Linked DNA regions of Roseisolibacter agri. The protein of the gene in region 2 interacts with the protein of the main gene of each other region in a pairwise test. Links are inferred from orthologs where the notes say so. Each region holds a gene or a part of one and is shown on either strand. Other genes may lie near its edges.

Region 1 (4,242 bases), on a different replicon or contig from region 2:
TCGCGGAGAACCTCCCCGCCGCGACGGCGATCGCCATCGGCGACGACGGCGCGTTCTACGTCGCGATCAACGGGAACGTCGCCGGCCGCGGACAGGTGCTGCGCATCGTGCCCTGAGCTTCCGACGCCACCGCATGCACGAGGGGCCCGCATCGCGCGATGCGGGCCCCTCGTGCGTCACGCGCGACAGCCGCTGCGGCGTCAGCCCGCCTTGCGCTTGCGCAGCGCCGGCAGCAGCGGCCGCAGGTAGTGGCCCGTGTGGCTGGCGTCGATCTGGGCGACCGTCTCGGGCGTGCCCGCGGCGACGATCTGTCCGCCGCGCGTGCCGCCCTCGGGCCCGAGGTCGATCACCCAGTCCGCCGTCTTGATGACGTCCAGCGAGTGCTCGATCACGAGCACCGTGTTTCCGCGGTCGACCAGGCGGTGCAGGACGTCGAGCAGCAGGCGCACGTCCTCGAAGTGCAGGCCCGTAGTGGGCTCGTCGAGGATGTAGAGCGTGCGGCCCGTGTCGCGCTTCGACAGCTCGGTCGCCAGCTTCACGCGCTGCGCCTCGCCGCCCGAGAGCGTCGTCGCGCTCTGCCCCAGGTGGATGTAGCCGAGCCCCACGTCGCGCAGCGTCTCGAGCTTCTGCGCGATGCGCGGCTGGTTCTCGAAGATCCCGCACGCGTCCTCGACGGTCAGGTCGAGCACGTCGGCGATGGAGAGCCCGCGGAAGCGCACCTCCAGCGTCTCGCGGTTGAAGCGCTTCCCCTTGCAGACGTCGCACGGCACGAAGACGTCGGGGAGGAAGTGCATCTCGATCTTCACCAGGCCGTCGCCCTGGCACGCCTCGCAGCGCCCGCCCTTCACGTTGAACGAGAAGCGCCCCGGCCCGTAGCCGCGGATCTTCGCCTCGGGCATCTCGGCGAACAGCTCGCGGATGGGCGTGAACAGCCCGGTGTACGTCGCCGGGTTGGAGCGCGGCGTGCGGCCGATCGGGCTCTGGTCGATGTCGATGACCTTGTCGATGTGCTCCAGCCCGACGATCCGGTCGTGCACGCCCGGGATCGTGCGCGCGCGGTAGAAGTGCCGCGCCAGCGCGCGATGCAGGATGTCCTCGACGAGCGTGGACTTCCCGGAGCCGGACACGCCGGTCACCGACACGAAGCAGCCGAGCGGGATCTCGAAGTCGACGCCACGCAGGTTGTGCTCGCGCGCGTTCTCGACGCGGATCACGCGCTGCGCGTCGCGCGGGCGGCGCTCCGGCCGCACCGGGATCTCGCGCTTCCCGTTCAGGTACTGCGCGGTCACCGACTTCGGGTTGCGCAGCACCTCCTTCACGGTGCCGGCCGCGATCACCTCGCCGCCGTGCTTCCCCGCCCCGGGCCCGAGGTCGATCAGGTGGTCCGCCTCGCGCATCGTCTCCTCGTCGTGCTCGACGACGATGACGGTGTTGCCGAGGTCGCGCAGCTGCTTCAGCGTCGCCAGCAGGCGCCCGTTGTCGCGCTGGTGCAGCCCGATCGACGGCTCGTCGAGGATGTACAGCACGCCCACCAGCCGCGACCCGATCTGCGTCGCCAGTCGGATGCGCTGCGCCTCGCCGCCCGACAGCGACTCGGCCGAGCGGTTGAGCGTCAGGTAGTCGAGCCCCACGTCGACGAGGAACGAGAGGCGCTCGCGCACCTCCTTGAGGATCGGGCCCGCGATCTCGGGGTCGAGCCCCGGCCGCCCGTCGCCGCGCACCGGCACCGACGCGAAGAAGTCGCGCGCGGCCGAGATCGACTGCTCGACGACCTCGCCGATGTTGAAGCCGTTCACGGTGACCGCGAGCGACTCGGGCTTCAGGCGGCGCCCCGCGCACGAGGAGCACGGCGTCGCCACCATGTACTCCTCCAGCTCCATGCGGATCGCGTCGCTCGAGGTCTCCTCGTAGCGGCGCTGCACGTTGCGGAGGATGCCCTCCCACTGCACCTCGGTCGTCGTCGCGGCCTTCGCGGCCGTGCGTCCCTTCGCCGCCGTCTTGCGCGCGGGTGCGGGCGCGTCGCCCGCGCCGTGCAGCAGCGCGTGCTGCACGCGCGCGGGCAGCTTCCCCCACTCGGTGTTGAGGTTGAAGTCGAGCGCCTTCGCGAGCCCCGGCAGGATCACCTTCTTCAGGTAGCCGTCCGGCTCACCCCACGGCAGCACCACGCCCTCGAGGATGCTGATGCTCGGATCGCCGAGGACCAGCTGCGCGCTGACTTCCTTGCGCGTGCCCAGGCCGCCGCACGACGGGCAGGCGCCGAACGGGGAGTTGAACGAGAACTGCCGCGGCTCCAGCTCCGGCAGCGAGATGCCGCACACCGGGCAGCCGTAGCGCTCCGAGAACAGGTGCACGTCGGGCTGCGCGCCCTCGGCCGAATACTCGACGACCTCCACGAGCCCGTCGGCGAGCCGCAGCGCGGTCTCGAGCGAGTCGGTCAGGCGGCCGCGATCCTCGGCGCGCACCACCAGGCGGTCGACGACGACCGAGATGCTGTGGTTCTGGCGCTTGTTGAGCTTCGGCGGATCGGCGAGCTCGATCAGCTCCCCGTCGACGACGGCGCGCACGAAGCCCTGCTTGCGCGCGCCCTCGAACAGCTCGCGGAACTCGCCCTTGCGGCCCTGCACGAGCGGCGCGCGGATCTCGAGCCGCGTCCCCTCCTCCCACGTCAGCACCGTCTCGGCGATCTGGACGGGGCTCTGGCGCTGCACGGCGCGCCCGCAGTTGGGGCAGTGCGGCGTACCGGCGCGCGCGTACAGCAGGCGCAGGTAGTCGTAGATCTCGGTGACCGTGCCGACCGTCGAGCGCGGGTTGTTGCCCGTGTTCTTCTGCTCGATCGAGATCGCCGGCGAGAGCCCCTCGATGACGTCGACGTCGGGCTTCTCCATCAGCCCGAGGAACTGGCGCGCGTAGGCCGAGAGCGACTCCACGTAGCGCCGCTGCCCCTCGGCGTAGATGGTGTCGAAGGCGAGCGACGACTTCCCGGAGCCCGACAAGCCCGTGATGACGGTGAGCTTGTCGCGCGGGATGGTGACGTCGACGTTCTTGAGGTTGTGCGCGCGCGCGCCGCGCACGATCAGGGCTTCTTCTGCCATAACCTGCGTAAGCTCACCGCCCGGCGGGCTCCAGACAAGCGGCGGGATCGGGGAATCTTCGGGCGGCCGCGAGAAGTGCCCGTAGCGATGGATCGGCCCACCGGCGAGGTTGCCGACGAGCGCGTGCCCGCAGGCTTCCCGTCCCCGCCGCCGCCATGCCCGACGCCACCGTCGTGGTCCTCACGACCCTCGCCTCCGAGGAGGAGGCGGTCCCGTTCGTCCGGACCCTGCTCGACCTGCGGCTGATCGCCTGCGGGACGATCCTCCCGCCGGCGCGGTCGTTCTACCGGTGGGAGGGGAAGATGGCCGACGAGCGTGAGGTCGTCGTGCTGCTGAAGACGCGGCGCGAGCGGCTCGACGGGCTCAAGGAGGCGTTCGACCGCCTGCACCCGTACGACACGCCCGAGCTGCTGGCGCTCCCGGTGCACGCGGGGCTGCCACGCTACCTCGGCTGGATCGCGGCGGAGGCGACGGGCGAGAACGCCGGCGCGAGCTGAGTGGACGGCTCGCCCGCAGTCAGGGTGTGGTGCGTGCGCCACGTTGCACCTTCGATGAACGATGTGTAACGTGGCGCCGCGACCGACCCCGGCGCCCTCAGGCCGGGACCGTCTACCCACGCCACCCGTCCCATGTCGAGATCGTCCGCCGTGCTCCGGAGCGCCGCCCTCGCCCTCGGTGCGATCACGCTCCTGAGCGCGCGCGATGCCGCCGCCCAGTTCACCGGCATCGCCACCAACGGAAGCGCCGCCGTCCTGGACGGCGGCAGCACGCTCCAGCTGACGCCGAACCTGGGCAGTCAGGCCGGCTCCGCCTTCTTCACGACGCCGCTCGCGCTCGACGCCGGCACCGCCTTCACGGCGGGCTTCCGCGTGTCGCTCCAGGGCACGCCGACCCAGGCGGACGGCATCGCGCTCGTCCTGCAGAGCGACCCGCGCGGGACGGCCGCGCTGGGCGCTGGCGGCGGTGCGATCGGCTACTCCAGCTCGGGCGCGATCACGCCGAGCGTCGCCCTGACCCTCCAGACGTACTTCAACAACGATCTCGCGATCGGCACCAACGGCCAGATCGGCAACATCGCGAGCACGCAGATGGGCAACCTCGGCAGCCGGTCGAGCAACATCTTCGACGTCGTGCTGAGCTATGGCGGTGG
Region 2 (4,515 bases):
CTCGGTGGTGGTGGAGGTCGAGAACCTCACCCACCTGCAGAAGATCATCCGCGTCATCCGGCGGGTGAAGGGGATCGGCGAGGTGGCCCGCCGCGAGCGGCTGGACGTCTCCGATGAGTGACGTGCGCTCGGAGTCCCGTCCCGCCGCCGCGCCGCCCGCGCGGGCCCTCGTCGCGCTCGGCGTCGCCCTGCTGGCCGCCGTCGCCGGGGCGGTGTTCGTGCGCCGCGCGGCGCGGCACATGCCTCCCCTGCCACCGGCCGGGGCGCAGCCGGCGGCCGGCCAGCCGACCGCGCCGCCCGCCCGCCAGCCCGCCGCACCGTCGGCGGGAGGCGGCGGCGCCCGGCCCGAGTACCCGCGTCTCCAGTAGCGCCAGCGCCCGCGGGCGGGGCCCGCGCAGGTCCACCGAACGGAAACCGGCAGGGGAGGTTAGATTGCTCGCATGACCGACCGCGCCGAGTTCCACGTGCAGGCCCCGTTCGCCCCCGCGGGGGACCAGCCCCGCGCCATCAAGGAGCTGACCGCCGGCCTCGCCCGCGGCGACCGCTTCCAGACGCTCCTGGGCGTCACGGGCTCGGGCAAGACGATGACGATGGCCCACGTCATCGCGAACCACGGGCGCCCGACGCTCGTGCTGTCGCACAACAAGACGCTGGCGGCGCAGCTGTACGGGGAGCTCAAGAGCTTCTTCCCGACGAACGCGGTCGAGTACTTCATCTCGTACTACGACTACTACCAGCCCGAGGCGTACGTCCCGTCGAGCGACACGTACATCGAGAAGGACGCGTCGATCAACGAGGACATCGACCGGCTGCGGCTGCGCGCCACGTCGTCGCTGATGGAGCGCGAGGACGTCATCATCGTCTCCACGGTGAGCGCGATCTACGGCCTCGGCGATCCGGTCGAGTACAAGGCGCGCATGGTCGAGCTGCAGCGCGGCCAGAAGGTCGCGCGCGACGAGATCCTGCGGCAGCTGGTGGCCATCCAGTACAGCCGCAACGACGTCGCGTTCGAGCGCGGCACCTTCCGCGTGCGCGGCGACACCGTCGAGATCCTGCCGGCCTACGAGGAGCAGGGCGTGCGCGTGGAGCTGTGGGGCGACGAGATCGAGCGCATCTCCAAGATCAACGCGCTCACCGGCGAGACGATCGCGACGCTCGAGAAGTCGGCCATCTACCCCGCCAAGCACTTCATCACCAACCGCCCCAGCCTGGAGCGCGCGGTGAAGGCGATCCGCGCGGAGCTCGAGGAGCGCCTCGCGGTGATGCGCAACGAGGGGAAGCTGCTGGAGGCGCAGCGGCTGGAGCAGCGCACGAACTTCGACATCGAGATGATGCTCGAGATCGGGACGTGTGCGGGCATCGAGAACTACTCGCGCCACCTCTCGGGCCGCGAGGGCGGCGAGCGCCCGGCGTGCCTCTTCGACTACTTCCCCGAGGACTTCCTCGTGGTGGTGGACGAGAGCCACGTCACGCTGCCGCAGATCCGCGGCATGTACAACGGCGACCGCGCGCGCAAGCTGACGCTCGTCGACTACGGCTTCCGGCTGCCGAGCGCGCTCGACAACCGCCCGCTGATCTTCGACGAGTTCCTGGCGCTGACGCCGCGCATGGTCGCCGTGTCGGCGACGCCGGGTGAGCTGGAGCTCGAGCTGTCCGAGGGCGTCGTCGTCGAGCAGGTGATCCGCCCGACGGGGCTCATCGACCCCGAGATCGAGATCCGCCCGGTGAAGGGCCAGGTCGACGACCTGCTGAACGAGATCCGCATCCGCGAGCGGCGCGGCGAGCGCGTGCTGGTCACGACGCTCACCAAGCGCATGTCCGAGGACCTCACCGACTACCTGCAGCAGGTCGGCGTGCGCGTGAAGTACATGCACTCCGACATCGACGCGATTGAGCGCGTCGAGATCGTGCGCGGGCTGCGGCTGGGCGAGTTCGACGTGCTGGTGGGCATCAACCTGCTGCGCGAGGGGCTCGACATGCCCGAGGTGTCGCTGGTGGCCATCCTCGACGCGGACCAGGAGGGCTTCCTGCGCAGCGACCGCTCGCTGATCCAGACCGTGGGCCGCGCCGCCCGCAACGTGAACGGCCGCGCGATCTTCTACGCGGACCGCGTCACCGGCTCGATGCAGCGCTGCCTCGACGAGACGGCGCGGCGCCGCGAGACGCAGATGCGGCACAACGAGGAGCACGGCATCACGCCCTTCACCGTGGCGAAGAGCATCGAGCACGTGCGCTTCGTGACGCGCGTGGCCGACGCCCGCGAGGAGCGCGAGGAGGAGCAGGACGAGAAGGGCCGCGGCCGCGGCGGCAAGAAGAAGGCGGCCGCGAAGGTGGCGGAGCGCGCGCCGGGCTACGACACGAAGGATCCGGCCACCCTCATCGCGGAGCTGGAGGCGGAGATGAAGGAGGCCGCGAAGGCGCTCGACTTCGAGCAGGCGGCGCGCCTGCGCGACCAGCTGTTCGAGGTGAAGGCGCGCATGGGCGGCGCGTCGGCGGCGGCCGGCGGCAGCCGCGGCGGCGGGCTGGCCTCGCTGCGCGCGGAGCGCTGACGTGGACGCCGGGTTCACGTCGCCGAGCGGGCATCACGGCCCGCGCGTGCCGCCGCTGGCGGGGCGCAGCCGGCTCGCGCTGACGCGCGACGAGCTGGACGCGTGGGGCGTGCGCTTCGGGCGCGCGGCCCACGCGCCGATGGTCGTCACGCTCGCGGGCGACCTCGGGGCGGGGAAGACCACGCTCGTGCAGGCGATCTGCCGCGGCTACGGCGTGACGGGTGAGGTCACGAGCCCGACGTACGCGCTGGTGCACGAGTACGCGTCGCCGCGCGGGCCCGTCTACCACCTCGATCTCTATCGTCTGGAAGACGTGCGCGACCTCGAGAACATCGGGTGGGACGACGTGATGGGCGCGCACGCGCTGGTGCTGGTGGAGTGGCCGGAGCGCGCGGGCGACCGCCTGCCCGGACACGTCCCGCTCGACCTCGAGCACCTGCCGGGCGACGCGTCGCGGCGCCTGCTGCTCGCCGGGTGACGCGCATGTCCCGGTCGAATCGCCCGGACGACGCGATCCTCGCGCTCGACGCGAGCACCGCCGCCGCGAGCGTCGCGGTGCTGCGCGCCGGCGTGGTGGTGGCCGAGCGGACGGCGGCCATGCGTGGCGCCGACGAGGAGCGGCTGATGCCCGCGGTCGCGGCCGCGCTGGACGACGCGGGCGTGCCGGCCGGCGCGTTGGCCGCGATCGTGTGCGGCGGCGGCCCGGGGAGCTTCACCAGCCTGCGCATCGCGGGCGCCATCGCCAAGGGGCTGGCGACGGTGTGGGACTGCGCGCTGGTGGCCGCGCCGTCGCTCGCGCTCGCGGCCGCGTCGACCGCGCCCCACGACGGCCGCTGGCTCGTGACGCTCGACGCGATGCGCGGCGAGCGGTACGCGGCGCTCGTGACGCTGGAGGCGTCGGGGCACGCGCCGCGCGTCGTCGGCTACGACTTCCTCGGTGTGCACGGGGGCGACGCGGTCGACGGACTCGTCGCGACGCATCATGCGCGTGGGGTGCTCGACGCGAACGCGGCGACCGCCACGGCGCGCGGCGTCGCGGGCTTCGCGCTCGCGCTCGACGAGCGCCGCGTGGGCGACGCGGCGGCGCTCGCCCTCGCGCCGGTGGATCTCGCCCTCTGGGAGCCGGACTACGGCCGCAAGGCGGAGGCGCAGGTGAAGTGGGAGGCGCAGCACGGGCGCGCGCTGCCGGCGGACGCCGTGGGCGCGCTGCTGCCGTGAGCGCGATGCGCGACCTCGCCGCGCGCGACGCGTCGGCGCCGACGGTCCGCCTGCGGCGCGCGACCCTGGCCGACGTGGACGCGATCGCCGCGATCGAGCGGCTCGCGTTCAGCGATCCGTGGTCGCGCGACTCGTTCGCGACGCTGGCGCGGAACGGGGACGTCTTCTTCCTCGTCGCGGATGCGGGCAGCGCGCCCGGCGCGAGCGCGCCCGTGGGCTACCTGGTCGCATGGTACGTGCTGGACGAGGGCGAGGTGGCGAACATCGCGGTCGCGCCGTCGGCGCGCGGCACGGGCGTCGGCGCGCGCCTCCTGGACGCCGCGCTGGCCGAGGGACGCCGGCGCGGCGTCGGGCACATGTTCCTGGAGGTGCGCGAGTCGAACGCGGTCGCGCGGCGGCTCTACGCGTCGCGCGGCTTCATCGAGCTCGGGCGGCGGAAGCGATACTACCGCGAGCCCGTGGAGGACGCGCTGGTGCTGCGCTGCGAGCTGGCGGCGCCGCGCGGGCAGGACACGGCCGGGGGCGTCGAACGGACCCGGCGTGCGTAGATTGGATGCGGGCCTGGCGACGAGACGCCGGTACCGTGCGCTGTACGAGGTGCTGTACGAGGTCGGACCTTACTCAACCGGGAGGATATCGTGAGCAGAAGCTTGAACAAGGTGACGTTGATCGGAAACCTCGGCAGCGATCCTGAGGTGCGTGCCACGCCCGGCGGGAACCGCGTGGCCCAGTTCTCCCTTGCCACCAG

What was found.
Region 1: the proteins of uvrB (region 2) and uvrA interact in binary tests that used the Escherichia coli proteins (3 or more experiments, as listed by UniProt). The link is inferred for Roseisolibacter agri from one-to-one orthologs.

Annotation. Positions count from the first base shown.
Region 1 is NZ_BRXS01000004.1:197,959-202,200, reverse strand. Bases 1-3,482 are described here. They hold uvrA (excinuclease ABC subunit UvrA), read right to left. Parts: upstream 3,093-3,482; coding sequence 201-3,092; downstream 1-200. Other genes in these bases: cutA (divalent-cation tolerance protein CutA), read left to right, coding at 3,248-3,482; rosag_RS13020 (ScyD/ScyE family protein), read left to right, coding at 1-116. Outside these bases: more of cutA, read left to right, coding at 3,483-3,589; rosag_RS13005 (PEP-CTERM sorting domain-containing protein), read left to right, coding at 3,722-4,242. UniProt on the Escherichia coli protein: The UvrABC repair system catalyzes the recognition and processing of DNA lesions. UvrA is an ATPase and a DNA-binding protein. A damage recognition complex composed of 2 UvrA and 2 UvrB subunits scans DNA for abnormalities.
Region 2 is NZ_BRXS01000006.1:412,337-416,851, reverse strand. The notes cover bases 1-2,994. They hold uvrB (excinuclease ABC subunit UvrB), read left to right. Parts: upstream 1-440; coding sequence 441-2,549; downstream 2,550-2,994. Other genes in these bases: tsaE (tRNA (adenosine(37)-N6)-threonylcarbamoyltransferase complex ATPase subunit type 1 TsaE), read left to right, coding at 2,551-2,994; rosag_RS20235 (hypothetical protein), read left to right, coding at 114-368; rosag_RS20240 (RelA/SpoT family protein), read left to right, coding at 1-121. Outside these bases: more of tsaE, read left to right, coding at 2,995-3,027; tRNA (adenosine(37)-N6)-threonylcarbamoyltransferase complex dimerization subunit type 1 TsaB, read left to right, coding at 3,033-3,767; rimI (ribosomal protein S18-alanine N-acetyltransferase), read left to right, coding at 3,773-4,315; rosag_RS20210 (single-stranded DNA-binding protein), read left to right, coding at 4,406-4,515. UniProt on the Escherichia coli protein: The UvrABC repair system catalyzes the recognition and processing of DNA lesions. A damage recognition complex composed of 2 UvrA and 2 UvrB subunits scans DNA for abnormalities.